DNA from 4 places in the Nocardioides aquiterrae genome. Region 4 is predicted to be linked to each of the others. Evidence: riboswitches for the same ligand, from Rfam matches in the RefSeq annotation. Region 4 holds a riboswitch; each other region holds the start of a gene.

Region 1 (4,251 bases), on a different contig from region 4:
TCCTCCAGCGCCCGGTGGTTGGGCGTCACCGGCGAGCCGAACGCCTTGGCCAGCGAGGAGAGCTTGCAGTTCGGCGCGTCGTCGCGGGTGATCACGCGGCGGGCGAGCTTGGCGGTGTCGAGCACCTCGAACCGCGGCCACGCCCGGCCCTGCTGCTCCGCGAAGTGCTTGAGGAAGCCGACATCGAACGGCGCGTTGTGGGCGACCAGCACGGTGCCGGCCGCGAACTCGAGGAACGCCGGGAGCGCCGACTCGATCGGCGGCGCGTCGGCGACCATCCCGTTGGTGATGCCGGTCAGCACCGCGATGAACGCCGGGATCTCGGTGCGCGGGTTGACCAGCGTCTGGAACTCGCCGAGCACCTCGCCGCCGCGGACCTTCACGGCGCCGATCTCGGTGATCATCGCGCCGCCCTCGGCCGAGCCGCCGGTGGTCTCGAGGTCGACCACGCAGAACGTGATGTCGCGCAGGGGACGGCCCAGCTCGTCGAAACTGCGTTGCGACTCCCACCGGGAGGTCGCACGCTGGGCGCCGCTGATCATGTCCTCGACGCTAGATCGGCCCACCGACAATCCCCGGGACGACGCGCGGGTCGCCCCGGTGACCTGCCCATTGACTACGCTCGGGGCCACCGCGAGAGAGGAGCGTCATGAGCACTGGCCTTCCCGACGACCAGCGCTGGCGCTGCGCCGGCTGCGGCAACCTCACCCGCTTCGACGTCACCCGCACCCGCCGGACCACCGAGTTCTGGCACTTCGACCTCGCCGGCGACCACCGCGTCGAGGAGACCGACGTGCGCGACGAGGCGGTCGAGCGGGTCACCTGCCGCTGGTGCGGCCGCTCCGATGCGATCGAGCTCGTGCCGCGCCACCAGCCGGCGCCATGACCGAGGGGGGAACCGGGCCGGGGCTCGCGGACCTGCCCGAGCCGGTCCGCGTCCGGGTCGTCGCGCTCACGGCCGACGTGCTGCCCGACGTACCGAAGCTGCCGCCGGCGGTACGCCGGGTGGCCGGCTTCGCACCCGCGCGGCGGGCCCGGCTGGGTGCGACCGCCATCTCCGAGGCGCTCGCGGACGACGAGCTGCGCGAGCGAGTCGGCACCCAGCTGGCGGCGCGCCCGGGCCCGGACCCGGCCGACGCCGTGGGCGACGCCGCGCACCGCTGGCTCACGCGTGCCGAGGGCTGGGAGGAGGCGCTCGCCGACGCGGTGCGCCGGGTCGCGGAGCGGCCCGAGCCCGGGAACGACCGTGCGGAGCGGGAGCTGGAGCGGCTGCGGGCCCGGCTGGCGGATGCCGAGCAGTCGGTGCGCGAGCAGCGGGCGGCGCACAAGGCCCAGCTGGACGAGGTCAAGGCCGAGAACGCCGCCCTGCGGCGCAAGCTCGGCGACACCCGGCTCGCCGAGAAGGACGCGCGGACGGCGGCCGAGGAGGCCGCGGCGGCCGAGCGCGCGGCCGGGGAGCGGGCCGCCGCGCTGGAGCGGGAGAACCGGCGGCTGCGGTCCCAGGTGGAGCGGCTGGAGGAGGAGGCGCGCGAGGGGCGCCGGGACGCGCGGTCCGAGCGCGACGAGGCGACGCTGCGCGCCCGGATCCTCCTGGAGACCGTCATCGACGCCGCGACCGGGCTGCGCCGCGAGCTCGCGCTGCCCCAGGTCAGCGGCGCGCCGGCGGACCGGGTCGAGGCCGACGTCGCAGAGGCCGGCCACCGGGTGCCGGCACAGGCGTCGCTGGAGCAGTACCTCGCGATGCCGCGGGCCCGCCTGGTCGTGGACGGCTACAACGTCAGCAAGGCGGCCTGGCCGAGCTCGTCGCTGGAGGCCCAGCGCGCCCGGCTCGTGCGGTCGATCGCGCCCCTCGTCGCGCGCACCGGAGCCGAGACGACCGTGGTGTTCGACGCCGCCGAGACCGACCACCGGCCGCCGGTGCCCGCGCCCCGCGGCGTCCGCGTCCTCTACAGCCCGCGTGGCGTGATCGCCGACGACGTGATCCGCGAGCTGGTGGCCGCCGAGCCCGAGGGGCGGGTCGTCGTGGTGGTCACGGCCGACCGGGCGGTCGGGCGCGACGTGGCCCGGGACGGCGCGCGCGTCGTCCCGCCCGAGGCGCTGCTGGACGTGCTCGGCCGGTGACCGTCGGGCCGCTGTCGGTGGGCCCTGTCACCGTTCCTGGCATGACGACGAGAATCGACTGCGACTCCTGCACGGTGCGGGGTCTCCACTGCCACGACTGCGTGGTGACGGTGCTGCTCGGGCCGCCGCCCGAGCTCAGCCTCGACGACGACGGCGCCCGGGCGCTCGACGTCCTCGCCGCCGGTGGCCTGGTGCCTCCGCTGCGGCTGGTCCAGCCGGTCGACGGACCCCAGGTGGAGTCCGCCTGACCGTGACCAGAGTGACCGATGTGACGTCTGTGACAGGTCACGGCAAAGTAACGGAGAAACGCCGAGCGACTTCGGTTGAAAGTTTGGCCGTCGGGCGATGTCGCCGTTAACGTGTGGCACTCAGGTGGCCGGACCGTGGATCACTCGGATCCTCGCGGCCACCGCGCTGAGTCTCGGTCCGGTTCGCCGGTCCGGGAGCCGGGGAACCAACCGGTGGCCGTGCTCGGACGACCACCACTGGGGTGAATCCTCCGCCTGAGCGGAGGTAGGGCAAACGTTGTGCCCGAATCCGTCAGCTCACCCGGTAGGCGTACGACGTAACAAGGAGAGCGCCACCTCGTGCTGAACGCCCGGAAGCGACTCGTCACCCTCGTGTCCGGTAGTGCCCTCATCGCCGCCGTGGGATTCATGCCCTCGACGCCGGCGAACGCCGAGCCCGACATCAAGGACGTCCAGGCCCGGGTGGACCGGCTCTACCACGAGGCCGAGCAGGCCTCGGAGCGCTACAACGACGCCAAGCTCGAGCTCACCTCCCTCAAGCGCGACCTCGGCCTCCTCAAGGCCGACCAGGGCCGGCAGGACGACCGGCTGGAGCAGGTCCGGCGCCAGGTGCAGGACTCCGTCATCCGCCAGTACGAGGGCCAGAACCTCTCCGCGATGGGCCAGGTCGTCCTCTCCGACGACCCGCAGAAGTTCCTGTCGCAGCTGTCCACGATGTCGGCCTACAACGACATGCAGGACCAGCTCTTCGACGACTACGCGACCGAGCTGAAGTCCCTCGACATCCGCAGCGACGCCACCGCCAAGCGGGCCGCGCAGGTCGCCACGCTCGAGGAGAAGCTCGGCGCCGAGAAGGCGACGATCGACAAGAAGCTGGCCGAGGCGAAGACGCTGCTCGGTGAGCTGCAGGCCAAGGAGCGCCAGGAGATCCTCTCCCGGGGCTCGACGACCCGCACTCCCGAGGTGTCGGCGTCCGGGCGGGCCGCGGCCGCGGTCAGCTACGCGATGGCCCAGGTGGGCAAGGCCTACGTCTACGGCGCGGCCGGCCCCAACGCCTTCGACTGCTCCGGCCTCACCATGATGGCCTGGGCGCAGGCCGGGGTGTCCCTGCCGCACTCCTCGAGCGCGCAGTACAGCTCCGGTCCGCACGTCGCCGAGAGCGACCTCCAGCCCGGCGACCTGGTCTTCTACTACAGCCCGATCAGCCACGTCGGCATGTACATCGGCAACGGCCTGATCGTGAACGCCGAGAACCCCAGCTCGGGCGTGCGGGTCACGGGCCTGCACTCGATGCCGTACGTCGGAGCGGTTCGCCCCGGCTGACACACTGGTACGCGTGAAGACCGGTCGTCCCCTCTGGTGGGTGGCCGGTCTTTCGCTGTGCCTGCTCGTCGCCGTCGGCCTGGTCACCTGGGTCGCCGTCGACGACCAGCCCTACGTCGCGCCCACGCCGGCCGCGTCGACCGGGGGCAGCCCGTCGCCGGCGCTCGCCACCGAGGCGCTGCGCTCGTTCGAGCGGGCGGTCCGCTCCGGCGACGAGGACGCCGCCCGCGCGCTCGCGCCGGCGGACGACGCGGCGGCCGCGGACCGGCTGGCGGGGATCGTCGCCAACGCCCGCGCGGCGCGGGTCCGCGACTTCACGCTGCGCTACGTGGACGCGGAGGGCGCCTACGCCGACGGCACCTGGCAGGCCGCCGCGGACGCCACCTGGCAGTTCGAGGGGTTCGACCGGGCCCCGGCGCACGCCGAGGTCCTCGTCGGCCTGCGCGACGACGGCGGCCGGGTCGCGATCACCGGGTTCGGCGGCGGCGACCGGGTCTCCCCGCTGTGGCTCTCCGGCCCGCTGGAGGTCCGCCGTACGCCGCGGACGCTCGTGCTCGTC
Region 2 (4,251 bases), on a different contig from region 4:
GTGCTGCCGCCGCTGGACGGCACCACGCTCGTGTGGCGCCGCAACGTGGGGCTCCCGCCCGGGGAGATCCAGGTCCCGCTGATGGCGATCGACCCCACGTCGTTCGCCGGGGTCGCCGACTGGGGCGGCTCCGGCGACCTCGACGCCGGCCGCGCGCTGGTGCCGCGGCTGACGACCAGGGCCAAGGGGCTCCCGGCGATCCTGGCCGGCGACACCCACCTGCGCGCCGGCGACACGACCGTCATCGACCTCGACAGCGTCTCCACCGTGCCGATGTTCGTGCTCGGCGTCGTCCCGGCGTTCCCGGGGTCGGAGACCGAGCCGGGCACCGTCACGGTGGTGCTGGACAGCCGGCGGCTGTTCAAGCTGGTGCCGCCCGACCTGGACCCCCGGCACAAGGGGGCGTCGATCGACAAGCCGGGCGCGCTCACCTCGCTCGTGTGGAGCCGCGAGCCCGCCAGCGACCTGCGCGGCCGGCTCGCCCGCGAGGACGTCGCCACGGACGGCGTGGTCGAGACCGCCGCGGCCGCGCGGATCGAGAACGGGCTGGTCGCCGCCACCTGGGCCGCCGGCTACGCGCTCGCCCTCGGGGCGGTCGTGCTCGCGCTCGCCCTCGCCGCGGGCCTGGTGCTCGCGCTGCGGCTCGCCGACCGCGACACCGTCTCCGACGTGCTGCTGGGCCGGATGGGCTACCGCTCCGGCGACCTGGCCCGGGCGCGCGCCTGGGAGCTGGGGTACGCCGTCGCGACGGCTGTCGTCGCGGCGGTGCTCGCCGCCGCGGTGCTCGTGCTCGCGCCCAGCAGCATCGACGCCGCCGCCGGCATCCCGCCGCTCACGCACCCGCGCCCCGAGGCCTCCGACCTGCTCTGGCTGCTGGGCGTGCTCGCCGGCCTGGTGCTGCCGGCCTGGCTCGCCGGCACGCTGCTCACCCGTCGCCGGCCCGCCGCGGAGGTGCTCCGTGCCGGTGAGTGACACCCGGGCCACCGTGTCGTGCGAGGACCTGGTCAAGGTCTTCCGCTCCGCGACGGGGGAGACCCACGCGCTGCGGGGGCTCGGGCTCGAGCTCGAACCCGGCGCGCTGACCGTGGTCGCCGGCCCGTCCGGCAGCGGCAAGAGCAGCCTGCTGACGCTGCTCGGCGCCCGCGACCGGCCCAGCGCCGGCCGGCTCACCGTGCTCGGCAGCGACGTGGGCGGCGCCTCGACCCGCGAGCTGCGCGGGCTGCGCCGGCGGCGGATCGGGTTCGTGCCGCAGCGCTCCTCGAGCGCGGTGTTCACGCACCTGTGCGCCGCCGACCAGCTCCGCCAGGTCGCGTCCTGGCGGGGCGCCGCCCGCCACGACCCGGACGCGGCGCTCGACGCGGTCGGGCTCGGTGACCGCGCCCGCCACCGCCCCGAGGCGCTCTCCGGCGGGGAGCAGCAACGCCTCGCGGTCGCGATGGCCCTGGTGGGCCGGCCCGCCCTGGTGGTGGCCGACGAGCCGACCGCCGAGCTCGACCACGCGAACGCCGACCGGGTCATGGACGCACTGCTCGCGGCCGCGGCCGCCGGCTCGACGGTCGTGATCAGCAGCCACGACGACCGGATCACGCACCGCGCCGACCGGCTGCTCCGGCTGCGGCACGGCGTGCTGTCGAGCGAGACCGCCGGCCGCCGTACCGCCGCCGCGGTCATCGACGCGACCGGGCGGCTCCAGCTCCCGCCCGAGGTGCTCGAGCTGTTCCCCGACCGCCGGGTGGTGGTCGACGCCGACGGCGACCAGGTGCGGCTGCGGCGACCGGAGGAGGACCGATGAGCGGGCTCCGGGTCGTCGAGGTCGGGCACGGGTACGGCGCGGGCGCCGGCCGCGTCGAGGTGCTGCACGACGTCAGCCTCGCCGCGGCGCCGGGGGAGCTCGTCGCCCTGGCCGGGCCGTCCGGGTCGGGCAAGAGCACCCTGTGCCACCTGGCCGCCGGGTTCGAGCGGCCCGATCGTGGCGAGGTGGCCGTGGACGGCGTCCCGACCGCCGGCGTCACCGACTGGGCCGTGGTGGCCGTCGTGCCGCAGCAGCACGGGCTGCTCGCCGGGCTCAGCGTCGAGGACAACGTGTGCCTGCCGGCGTACCGCGCCGGCGTCGACCCCACCGCGGCGTTCTCGGCGCTCGCCGAGGCCCTCGACCTGGACGCCTTCACCCGGCGCGGCGTCCGGGAGACCTCCCTGGGCGAGCAGCAGCGGACCGCGGTCGCGCGGGCGCTCGTGCTGAGTCCCCGGGTCGCCGTCCTCGACGAGCCGACCGGCCACCAGGACGACGACCACGTGACCCAGGTGGTCGCCGTCCTCGCGGCCGCCGCCCACGCCGGCTCCGCGGTCCTGGTGGCCACCCACGACCGGCGGGTCTGGGAGGTCGCCGACCGCGTCGTCCGCCTCGACGAGGGCCACGTGGTGCAGGGTCGACACCGGGCGTGACACCGGGCGTGACACCGGGCGCGACACCGGTGTAACTGTGTGATCTCCGTCCAACCGGGTCACGATTCCACGCGGGGGGTGTGGCCCAGGCCACGGGATCCGCGGTCCGGCGACTCGTGATCGCGTGAATTCCTCGGCTAGCGTCCCCGATCGCCCGGGCACGCCGAGTCCTGCCACCCGGGCGACCGAACCCGAGACATCAGCACAGGCAGGAGTGGGGGACCCACTTCCGCGGCCGCAGCACCTCCGGCGGCCGCTCGGGGTGAAGCCACCGACCGGTGGCCGGGCACCTTCTCGCCCGAACCCGACAGCTCACCTCACAGGCGTGGGAAGGAAGCATCCGCATGCCCACCCTGCACTCCCTGCGCTCCGGCGCGCTCCGCGTGCTCGCCAGCGGCGCCCTCGCCGTCGGCCTGCTCGCCACCGCACCGACCACCTCCGAGGCCCACGGCGCCACCGCCCACCACGCGGCCCACCACCAGAAGAAGGGCCACAAGCAGGCCCCGTCGGCGCCGTCCGCGCGCCGCGTCGGCAGCGCGATGAGCGTCGCGGTCCACCAGAAGGGCGACCCGTACCGCTACGGCGCCTCGGGCCCGAACGCGTTCGACTGCTCCGGCCTGACCTACTACGCCTTCCGCAAGGCGGGGTTCAAGCACATCCCGCGCACCTCGTCCGCGCAGGCGCACTTCGCCAAGCACATCAAGCGCAGCAACATGAAGCGCGGCGACCTGATCTTCTTCTACGACGGCGGCGGCGTGTACCACGTCGGCGTGTACGCCGGCTTCAGCCACGGGCACCGCTGGGTGCTGCACGCGCCGTACTCCGGCACCCGGGTGCGCACCGACAAGCTGTGGACCGACAAGTGGTACCCCGGCACGCTGCGCTACCGCCGCTGAGGACCCTGCCTACTTCCACTGGAAGGTCGGCAGCACCTGCTCGACGACCTGGGTGCGCTCGGCCGCCGGGACCTTCTCGTTGAACGAGAAGACCAGGGAGACGATCCGGTCGTTCCAGATCGCGCCGTACTCGTCGATGTAGCGGGATCCGCCCACCCAGCCCGCGACGTGGTAGGCGGGCCGGCCGTCGAGCTCGGCCACCGGCAGCAGCTTCGGCTTCCTCGGGCTCGGGTCCGAGGCGATCCGGGTGTGGCCGAGCTGCTCGGCGTCCTGGTCCGACCCGAACGCCTCGATCTCGCCCAGCGACACCCAGGCGAGGTGGTCCGGGCTGTCCGCGGACGTCTCGCCGCTGACGATCGTGCGGCCCCGGGTCCACGCCTCCGGCGCGACCACGGTGCTGTTCGGCTGGGTCAGCCGGATGCCGGTGGCGACGTCCGCGCTCGGGCTGGACGCGGACCCCGACGGGTCCGTCGAGCCGCTCGAGGGCGCCGGGGTCGGGGCCGGGTCGTCGCTGCCGCCGCAGCCGGCGAGCAGGGCGAGCGCCGCGAGAGCGGCGGGTACGGCGGTGCGGCGCATCCATCAGCTCCTGGGTCCGAGATGTTTGCAGCGAATCTAGTCGATGAGGTTTCGTGTCCCGGGCGGCCGGGGTAGGGGGCTGCTGAAGCTGTCGACCTTCAGTTCGGGGGAAGGAACACGTTCAGATGGAAGCGCTGGACATGCTCGGGGTGCTGCAGCTGCCCGAGGACCTGATCGACGAGGTCCGGGGGATGCTCGGCCGGAACGCCGACGAGCTCGAGCAGAACAACGTCAATCCGATCGGCGCGGTCTTCGGGGGGTCCGAGGCCGGCGCGCAGCTCGGCCACCACAGCAGCGTCGCCCAGCAGCACGTCGCCAAGGCCGTGCTGCAGATGGC
Region 3 (4,251 bases), on a different contig from region 4:
GACGGTGCGCGAGTCGGTCAGCTCGACGCCCGCGGCGTACCGCTCGAGCGGCGAGCCCGGCGGCGCCATCAGGTACGGGACGACGTACATCGTCTTGCCCGTCGACGCCCCGCGCATCAGGTCCACGAGCAGCGGCTTCATCTCGGACGAGGGCCGCCAGTTGTTGTAGACGCCCTTGTCCGCGGGGTTGCTCGTCGCGACGATCGTGCGCTCCTCGGAGCGCGCGGTGTCCTTGTGGAAGCTGCGGGAGTAGTAGAGCCCGTCGCCGGCCGGCTGCAGCTCCCCGGCGTCGAGCGCCTCCGCCAGCAGCCGGGCGTCGTCGGCGGCGCCGACGACCTCCACCCGGTCCGCTCCGGTGATCTCCGCCCAGTGTGCGACGTACTCGCGCACACTGGCGTTCTTCAGACCTGCTTCGTCGAGAGCCTTCTCCACGTCGACCATGAACTGCACACCTTTCGGTCCGCTCGCCCGGTGCCTCGCACCGTACCCAAGTCTTTCGTTCCGCTCACCCGCCGGGGTAGGGACGTAAGTCACCCGCGGGCGGGCACTGCCGGGATCGGTGACCGCCGGCGATGTCGATCCGGGGCCCTCCCCGTTCGACCCACCCGTGAGAGGGTCCCGAGAGGAGGACCCGGAGCTTCGCAGGAGAACACCGTGAAGTACATGCTGATCATGCGTTCGACCGACGAGTCGGCGGCGGCGATGCAGGACCTCGACTTCGAGGAGGTCATCGCGACGATGGGCCGCTTCAACGAGGAGCTGATCAACGCCGGGGTGCTCGTCGCGATGGACGGGCTGGACGACCCGGCGGAGGGCGTCGTCGTCGACTACTCCTCGACGCCGCCGGTCGTGACGGACGGGCCGTACGGCGAGACCAAGGAGCTCTTCGGCGGCTTCTGGGTCCTCGACGTGGCCTCGAAGGAGGAGGCCGTCGAGTGGGCGAAGCGCGCGCCGCTGGCGGGGCCGGGCATGAAGGCGGAGATCCGCCGGATCCCGACCATCGACGAGTTCCCGCAGGACAACTCGTGGATCCAGCGGGAGCGGGCCTGGCGGGAGCGCACCGGCCAGCTGTGACCGGGACCGGGCGCGAGGCGGTCGAGGCGGTGTGGCGGATCGAGTCCGCCCGCATCGTCGGGGCGCTGGCCCGTTCCACCGGCGACTTCAGCCTCGCCGAGGACGTGGCCCAGGAGGCCCTGGCGCAGGCGCTGGTCAGCTGGCCGCGCGACGGCGTACCCGCCAACCCCGCGGGCTGGCTGCTGACGACCGGCCGCCGGCGCGCGATCGACGCGTTCCGGCGCCGGTCGGCGCTGGACGAGCGGTACGCCGCGCTGGCGCACGAGCCGCCGCGGGAGGAGGCACCGGGCGACGACCTGCTCGCGCTGATGTTCATCGCCTGCCACCCGATGCTGTCCCGGGAGGCGCAGGTCGCGCTGACCCTGCGGGTGCTGGGCGGCCTGACCAGCGACGAGATCGCGCGCGGGTTCCTGGTCCCGACCGCGACCGTGCAGGCCCGGATCACCCGCGCGAAGAAGACCCTGTCGGCCGCCCGGGTCCCGTTCGAGGTGCCACCGGACGAGGAGTGCCGGGCCCGGCTCGGCCCGCTGCTGAGCGTGCTCTACCTGATCTTCACCGAGGGCTCGTCGGCCACCTCCGGGGAGGAGCTGATCCGGCCCGACCTGGCCCGCGAGGCGATCCGGCTGACCCGCGTCCTGGTCACGCTGCTGCCCGACGAGCCCGAGGTGCACGGGCTGCTGGCCCTGCTCGAGCTGACCGCCGCGCGCTTCCCCGCCCGGCTCGACGCGGACGGCGACCCGGTGCTGCTCGAGCAGCAGGACCGCCGCCGCTGGGACCGGGAGGCGATCCGCCGCGGCCGGGCCGCGCTGGCGCAGGCCGGCCGGGTCGGCCGCGGCCTGGGGCCGTACGGCGTCCAGGCCGCGATCGCCGAGTGCCATGCGGTCGCCCCCTCGGTCGCCGAGACCGACTGGCAGCGGATCGTGCTGCTCTACGAGGCGCTCGGCCGGATCGCCCCGTCCCCGGTCGTCGAGCTCAACGGCGCGGTCGCGCTGTCGATGGCCCGGGGGCCCGCGGCGGCGCTGGCCGTCGTCGACGAGCTCGTCGCCGGCGGGTCGCTGGCGGGCTCGCACCTGCTGCCCAGCGTGCGCGGCGAGCTGCTCGGCCGGCTCGGCCGCACCGACGAGGCGCGCGCCGAGCTCGCGCTCGCCGTACGCCTGTGCGGCAACGCGCGCGAGCGCGGGCTCCTCGAGCGGAAGATCGCCGCGCTGGGCTGACCGTCCTGGTCCCTCAGCGGACGCCGATGCGCGCCGAGCAGGCCGGCCAGGCGCCCCAGCCCTGGTGCTTCTTGATCCGCTCGGCGATCCGGATCTGCTCGGCCCGGCTCGCCCGGCTGGGGAGCGAGGCGAGCTTCCTGCCGCCGTACCCGCGCCAGGTGCCGAGGCTGATCTGGAGGCCGCCGTAGTAGCCGTTGTGGGTGTTGATGTGCCAGCGACCGCCCGACTCGCACTGGGCGAGCCGGTTCCAGGTCTTCCCGCTGACGGCGTCGGCCGGCGCGTCGAGCGCCAGGACCGGAACGAGCGTGGACGCCGCGAGCGCGGCGGCCGACACGAGGGTGCGCATGCGCATGAGAGATCTCCAGCGAGCGCCGGCGAGGTGAGCTGTCGGGTTCGGGCTGGAGTAGCCCGGCCACGGCCGTGGTGTCCGGCCGTTGCTTCACCCCGAGGGCCGCGGTGCGGCCCGTGGAACGTGTGGTTCCCCCGCTCCTGCCCGAGCGTCTTCCGTCGATGTCCGGCCTCCGGCCGGGCAGGACTGGGCGCGCACGGGGACCGTCCCGCAGGAACGCGGGACCCCACGACGGTAGGCAGACGCCCGAGCGCCGCCCAACCCGGCGGCGGTGTGAGGCTGCGCACCCGTCCGGCGATTCGTGATGCAACCAGGACCCCGGCTCGGGCGTACCGGGGGCATGAAGCTGCGTCTCGCCCTCCCCGTCTCGGCGCTCCTCGCCGCCACCCTGGCTCCACCCGCGCCGGCCCAGGCGGCGCCGCCGTCCTGCCACGGCGAGCGCGCCACGATCGTCGGCACGGCCGGTGACGACCGGCTCACCGGCACCGCCGGCCCGGACGTGATCGTGGCCCGGGGCGGTGACGACGTCGTGGCCGCCGGCGGCGGCGACGACCTCGTCTGCGGCGGCGACGGCGCGGACCGGCTCGCCGGAGGTCCGGGCGACGACCGGCTGTTCGGCGAGCGAGACGGCATCGGGACCGACCGCGGCGGCAGCTACCGGATCCCCGACGAGCTCACGGGCGGTCCCGGCAACGACGTGCTCGACGTCGGCTCCGACGGTCGCCGGGTCGACCAGGACGGGGGCCACGGCAGCGTGACGTACGCGACGGCGGGCGGGCCCATCCGGGTCGACCTCGACCGAGGCACCGCCCGAGGTGCAGGCCGGGACCGGATCGTCCCGATGGCCGGCCTCGAGGTCGTCGGCTCGGCGTTCGGCGACCACCTGGCCGGCGGGGCCGGCCCCGACCACCTCGTCGGTGGCGGAGGGGACGACACGCTCCTCGGCCGCGGTGGCGCGGACCTCCTCCTGCCGGAGGGGTACGACGCGCCGCACCGCAACGACCGCGACACGGTCGACGGGGGGCCGGGGAGGGACACGATCCTCGCCCGGTTCGGCAGGGACGTGCTGCACGGCGGCAGCGGCGACGACCAGGTCACCACCTGGTCGTCGAAGCCCAGCGAGGTCTACGGCGACGCCGGCGACGACGTCGTCGAAGGCGCGGTCACGCAGGGGCGCGGCTTCGTGCTCGACGGCGGCGAGGGGGACGACCGCGGCTACCTGGGCCGGCCCGCGCGCACGATCCGTCCCGAGGACGACCCCGGCCCCACGATCACGGTCCGCGAGGCCGACGGCGTCGTCGAGCGGGAGGGCGAGCAGGTCGGGACGCTGCTCTCGGTCGGCGACCTCGAGCTCGCCAGCCGGCTGCGGTGGGTCTACCTCGGGACCGAGGACGCCGACGTCGTGACGGGCGGCTACTACTGGCCGTTCCGCGCCGAGACCTTCGGCGGCGACGACGTCGTCACGGGCTCGGGCGAGCGGGACCGGATCGACGCCGGGGACGGCACCGACCGGGTCGTCGGCAACGAGGGCCGCGACACCTGCCTCCACGCGGAGGACGTCACGAGCTGCGAGGTGCTGACGGAGTAGCCGCTGCGGCGACCTGCTCCGGTCCC
Region 4 (4,251 bases):
ATCGGGGGTCCTCCACCATTCAGAAGAGATTACTACTTCGCATAGTAGTCGAGCGATGAGATTCCATCTTCTGGGCCGGCGGTCGACTACTTGAGGAGTTCACGCATCGTCGCGATCTCCTCGGTCTGCGCACGCTCGATCTGGGCGGCGAGGTCGATGGCGTCTTCGTTCTTCCCGTCGGCCTGCTCGGTCTTCGCCATCTCGATGGCACCTTGGTGGTGGCTGATCATCATCGTGAGGAACATCTGGTCGAACTCCGCGCCCGAGGCTCCCTCGAGCTGGCCCATCTCGTCCTCACTCATCATCCCTGGCATCGATCCGCCCATGTCCATCCCGCCCATGTCCGACGGCGCAGGCTGGCCCCAGGCATCGAGCCACGCGGTCATCTGCTCGATCTCGGGGCCCTGGGCGCGCTTGATCTGGGCGGCCAGGTCCTTGACCTCCTGACTCTGCGCGCGGGTATCGGCCAACTCAGCCATCTCAACGGCCTGCTGGTGGTGCGGGATCATGTGGCTGGCGAAGGTGACGTCGGCGTCGTTGAACTCAGCCGACGCGTCCGCGGTGGCGGACGGACTCGACGACGAGTCGTCGCCCATGTTCATGCCGTCCATCCCGCCTCCGCACGCGGCGAGAGTCAGCGTTCCGGCGACGACCAGTGTTGCGGCGGCGAGCTTCCGCTTGATTCTCCCGATCCCACCGCCGGCCTGGACCTGGTGGAACGCGTACTGGAGGCCACAGCCGAACTCGACGGCTGCCCGCTGGCGCGTGCCGGCCTTCACCATGGATCAGCGGTCGAGCGCGCAGGAGACATGTTCGGAGCCGCGATCAACCTTGCCGCGCGAGTCGCGGGTCAGGCAGGAGGTGGACAGACCCTCGCGACTCGTGTGGTCGCGGACGCGGCACGCACCGCCGGCCGTGGCGTCGCATCCCTCGGAACCTTCGAACTCCGCAACGTTGCCGAACCCCAAGAGCTCTTCGCGATCTCGCTCTCCCCCGCCCGGCAGGCCGGCAGCGTCGATCCCGTGTGCCGCATGTGGGTCGCCCACGCCACAGCCGCTGACTTCCTCCGACACGATGACCGCGAGCACTGGTTCTGCTCACTGACCTGCGCGCAGCAGTTCGCCGCCGCTCCCGAGGGCTACACCCAATAGCAGGCGGCCGCCGGTGAGGCCGGCGTCATTGGCCGAGCAAGGCCGTCACCTCGCGTGCACTGGTCGGGTCGACCCACTGGCCTGAAGACGATTCCCCGGCCGTCCACACAGGTAGCGATGCTTCACCCACCATCCCTGAAGCTCAAACTGAGACAGAGAGCGGTGGGTGCGGCGGGCCGGTACCCGGTCGAGAGCCGGACCTTGGACGGCTGCGAGCGACGGCTGCGAGCAACTCCACGATCTGGCCCATGCCTGGCTGCCTCGCGGTGTGACATTTGTGCGGCAAGGACGCATCTACTACCGTGCGTAGGACTCGCCAACCGGCGGGTGCACCTCTGGCGTCGCCGAGACCCGCCGCGCTGGATGTGCGTTGCCTTCAGTTGACGACGGCGGGTGCGGAGAACCCAACTTTGGCGCCTGCAGGACGGGCGCCTCCGGGGTGAAGCCGCCCAGAGCGGCCGGGCACCTCCAGGCCCGAACCCGACAGCTAACTTCGTAGGCGTCCGGAGGATCCATGTCTTTCGTACCCACGCCCATTCGTACCGAACAGCCCCGGCCGGGACGGCACCGTGCCCCCCGCGGAGCGGGTAGCGACACCACCCTGGTGCCCCGCGCCATTACCGGCAGGCACCGTGCCGAGTGCCAGCGCAGCGGCGGGCTACGTGCCCTGGCGACCGGCACCATCGCCGCCGGCCTGGTTGCCGCCCCCGCCCTGACGAGCCCCGCCAGTGCGCACTCCACCTACACGGTGCAGTCCGGCGACACCCTCAGCTCGATCGCGCAGAACGTCGGCAGCACATGGCGAGACCTCTACACGGCCAACCGCGACGTCATCTCCAGCCCCGCCCTGATCTACCCCGGCCAAACCCTGCGGACCAGCGGTGGATCCGCCCGCCAGGCAGCTCCCACCTCGAGCGATGGCGGAGGATCGGCCGCTCATGCGACTGGCTTCACACAGAAGCTCCTGGCCGAGGCGAGCCAACTCGAAGGTGTCCCGTACGTCTACGGCGGCTCGACCCCGTCGGGCTTCGACTGCTCGGGCTTCACCCAATACGTCTTCGCGCAGGCAGGAAAGTCGATCCCGCGAACCTCGTCGGAGCAGGCCGCAGCGGCGACGCCGGTCTCGGGCGACGACCTGCGCCCGGGTGACCTGATCTTCTACTCGCCCGGCGGGTCGGTATCGCACGTGGCGATCTACGCCGGCGACGGCATGGTCTGGGAGGCGCCTGCCTCGGGCGGCCAGGTGCGCTACGCGCCCATCTGGGACGTCGCCCGCTCCTACGGTCGCTTCTGAGGCCGCGCCCGGCACTTGGGCGGCGCAGAAACGCAGGTCTGAACCGGCCTGGTCATCGCAGGCCACCCGACGCTGCTGTCGCTGCCTCCCAGTCCGAGAGAGGGCTGGGAGGCACGGGCAGCGACGCGCCTCTCCGTTGCAGCCAGTCACCGAAGGGAAGACGGACCCACAACGTCGGTGCCCCACCAGACCCGTACGATCGCGTCGCCTGTGGCCGCGCCGTACAGCTCAAGCGCACGCTGAACAAGTAAGAGCGCGCACCCCAGAGTCAGCGGGCCCGACACCGGCGCACACCGACGAGAACGGCACCCAGCGCAACCAGGAGCGACCCGCCGCTGACCATCGGTCCCATCCGCACCGCGACGGTCTCACCGGAGGCGAGGGGGACGTCGGCCACCAGCACCTCGGTGCCCCGCGTGCGGCTCTGGGTCACCACCGAGCCGTCGGGACCGATCGCGCCACTGATCCCATTCGTGGAGGCGACGACCACGCTGCGTCCGGTCTCGAGGGCCCGGGCCCGCGAGATGCCGAACTGCTGGGCGCGCTGAGCCGTGCCGGTGAACATCGCGTTGCTGGTCTGAACGACGACCAGGTCGGCGCCTTCACGAACCTGCTCGGGCAGCACGTCATCGAAGGCCACGTCGAAGCAGATCGCCATCGCCACCGATGTCCCGGCAACCTCAACAGGCGGTTGCGGCCCGCCTGCGATCATGTCGCGCGGGATCTCGGCGAGCCGCGGACTGATGCGCCCGAGGACACTCCGGAAGGGGATGTATTCCCCGAACGGGACCGGGTGACGTTTGGTATACCGCTCCCCCGGCCCCGTAGCGGGATCCCAGACGATCCCCTGGTTGAGGACGCGCCGTGGGTCCGCATCATCCACCATCGCCCCGACGAGGATCGGTCGCCCGATCGCCTCGACGGAGGCTTCGATCGCGTTTCGTGCTTCTGGGTCGCCGAACGGGTCCACGGCGGTCGAGTTCTCGGGCCAGATCACCAGGTCCGGCGCCGGTTCCTCCCCCGCCCGCACGCGGGATGCCAGCAGCTGGGTGGCCACCTGCTGGCTGCGGGTGACCTGACGGTGATGGGCGACCAGATCCTTCCCGTCGCCCGGGACACCGCCCTGGATGATCGCGACGGTCACGGTTCGAGACCTGTCGACCAGCTCGGCCAGTACGGCCGGCAAGACCGTCAGCGCGAACACCGCGGCGAGGACGACCGCCCACCTGCGCGACGGGACGCGCAAAGTCGCAGACTCGAGCACCGCGGCGAGGAGAAACCCGAGGAGAGCGAGCAGCAGACTGGTGCCGCCGATGCCAACGAGTGGCAGCAGCTGCGCCCAAGGCGTGTCCACCACGGCCATCCCGAGACGACTCCACGGGAAGCCGCCGAACGGCCACTCCCCACGGAGCACCTCGACGGCCGACCAGAGCGCGGCACTCCACACGGGCCACGCACGCAGCCGGCGGACGAGAACCAGCCCGCAGCCGAGGGGAAGGAACCACAGCCCCTGGACGAGGCTCAGCGCGAGCCATGCGCCCATGCCGATCGAGGGCCACAACCACGCGAGCGTGGTGAGCATGAAGGCGATGCCGAAGACGGTCGCGCGGCGGGCAGCGCGCCACGCGGTGATGTCCCTCAGGGTGAGCGCGAGTCCCGCGATGCAGACCGGAATCACGTAGGGCACGGCCAAGGGCTCGAACGCCGCCCCGAGCAGCGCCCCCAGACCGACGGGAGCCAGGGCGCGGGCAGCACGCCAGCCGCGGGCTGGAAGTTCGGAGACGTTTACGCCGCTGTCAGCGACGA

The links. A riboswitch is a leader RNA that binds a small molecule or an ion and turns the genes downstream of it on or off. The one in region 4 is predicted to bind cyclic di-AMP.
Region 1: it holds a riboswitch for cyclic di-AMP, as region 4 does, so the genes downstream of both, ABD086_RS17045 (C40 family peptidase) here and ABD086_RS03730 (C40 family peptidase) in region 4, are expected to answer to the same signal.
Region 2: it holds a riboswitch for cyclic di-AMP, as region 4 does, so the genes downstream of both, ABD086_RS11250 (C40 family peptidase) here and ABD086_RS03730 (C40 family peptidase) in region 4, are expected to answer to the same signal.
Region 3: it holds a riboswitch for cyclic di-AMP, as region 4 does, so the genes downstream of both, ABD086_RS16505 (transglycosylase family protein) here and ABD086_RS03730 (C40 family peptidase) in region 4, are expected to answer to the same signal.

Annotation. Positions count from the first base shown of each region.
Region 1 covers NZ_BAAAJE010000018.1:50,714-54,964, reverse strand. The annotation lists gene ABD086_RS17065 (DEDD exonuclease domain-containing protein) at 1-542, opposite strand, end outside; gene ABD086_RS17060 (hypothetical protein) at 650-886, shown strand; gene ABD086_RS17055 (NYN domain-containing protein) at 883-2,121, shown strand; gene ABD086_RS17050 (hypothetical protein) at 2,163-2,369, shown strand; cyclic di-AMP (ydaO/yuaA leader) riboswitch at 2,544-2,695, shown strand; gene ABD086_RS17045 (C40 family peptidase) at 2,709-3,692, shown strand; gene ABD086_RS17040 (hypothetical protein) at 3,706-4,251, shown strand, end outside.
Region 2 covers NZ_BAAAJE010000008.1:43,330-47,580, reverse strand. The annotation lists gene ABD086_RS11265 (hypothetical protein) at 1-972, shown strand, start outside; gene ABD086_RS11260 (ABC transporter ATP-binding protein) at 965-1,792, shown strand; gene ABD086_RS11255 (ABC transporter ATP-binding protein) at 1,789-2,442, shown strand; cyclic di-AMP (ydaO/yuaA leader) riboswitch at 2,634-2,783, shown strand; gene ABD086_RS11250 (C40 family peptidase) at 2,787-3,338, shown strand; gene ABD086_RS11245 (hypothetical protein) at 3,348-3,914, opposite strand; gene ABD086_RS11240 (hypothetical protein) at 4,040-4,251, shown strand, end outside.
Region 3 covers NZ_BAAAJE010000016.1:167,535-171,785, forward strand. The annotation lists gene ABD086_RS16490 (phosphoenolpyruvate carboxykinase (GTP)) at 1-441, opposite strand, end outside; gene ABD086_RS16495 (YciI family protein) at 664-1,074, shown strand; gene ABD086_RS16500 (RNA polymerase sigma factor) at 1,071-2,288, shown strand; gene ABD086_RS16505 (transglycosylase family protein) at 2,302-2,640, opposite strand; cyclic di-AMP (ydaO/yuaA leader) riboswitch at 2,643-2,798, opposite strand; gene ABD086_RS16510 (calcium-binding protein) at 2,978-4,225, shown strand; gene pgfA (cell envelope lipid trafficking protein PgfA) at 4,197-4,251, opposite strand, start outside.
Region 4 covers NZ_BAAAJE010000002.1:254,756-259,006, forward strand. The annotation lists gene ABD086_RS03715 (hypothetical protein) at 1-2, opposite strand, end outside; gene ABD086_RS03720 (DUF305 domain-containing protein) at 87-782, opposite strand; gene ABD086_RS03725 (hypothetical protein) at 786-1,088, opposite strand; cyclic di-AMP (ydaO/yuaA leader) riboswitch at 1,513-1,667, shown strand; gene ABD086_RS03730 (C40 family peptidase) at 1,756-2,445, shown strand; gene lnt (apolipoprotein N-acyltransferase) at 2,714-4,251, opposite strand, start outside.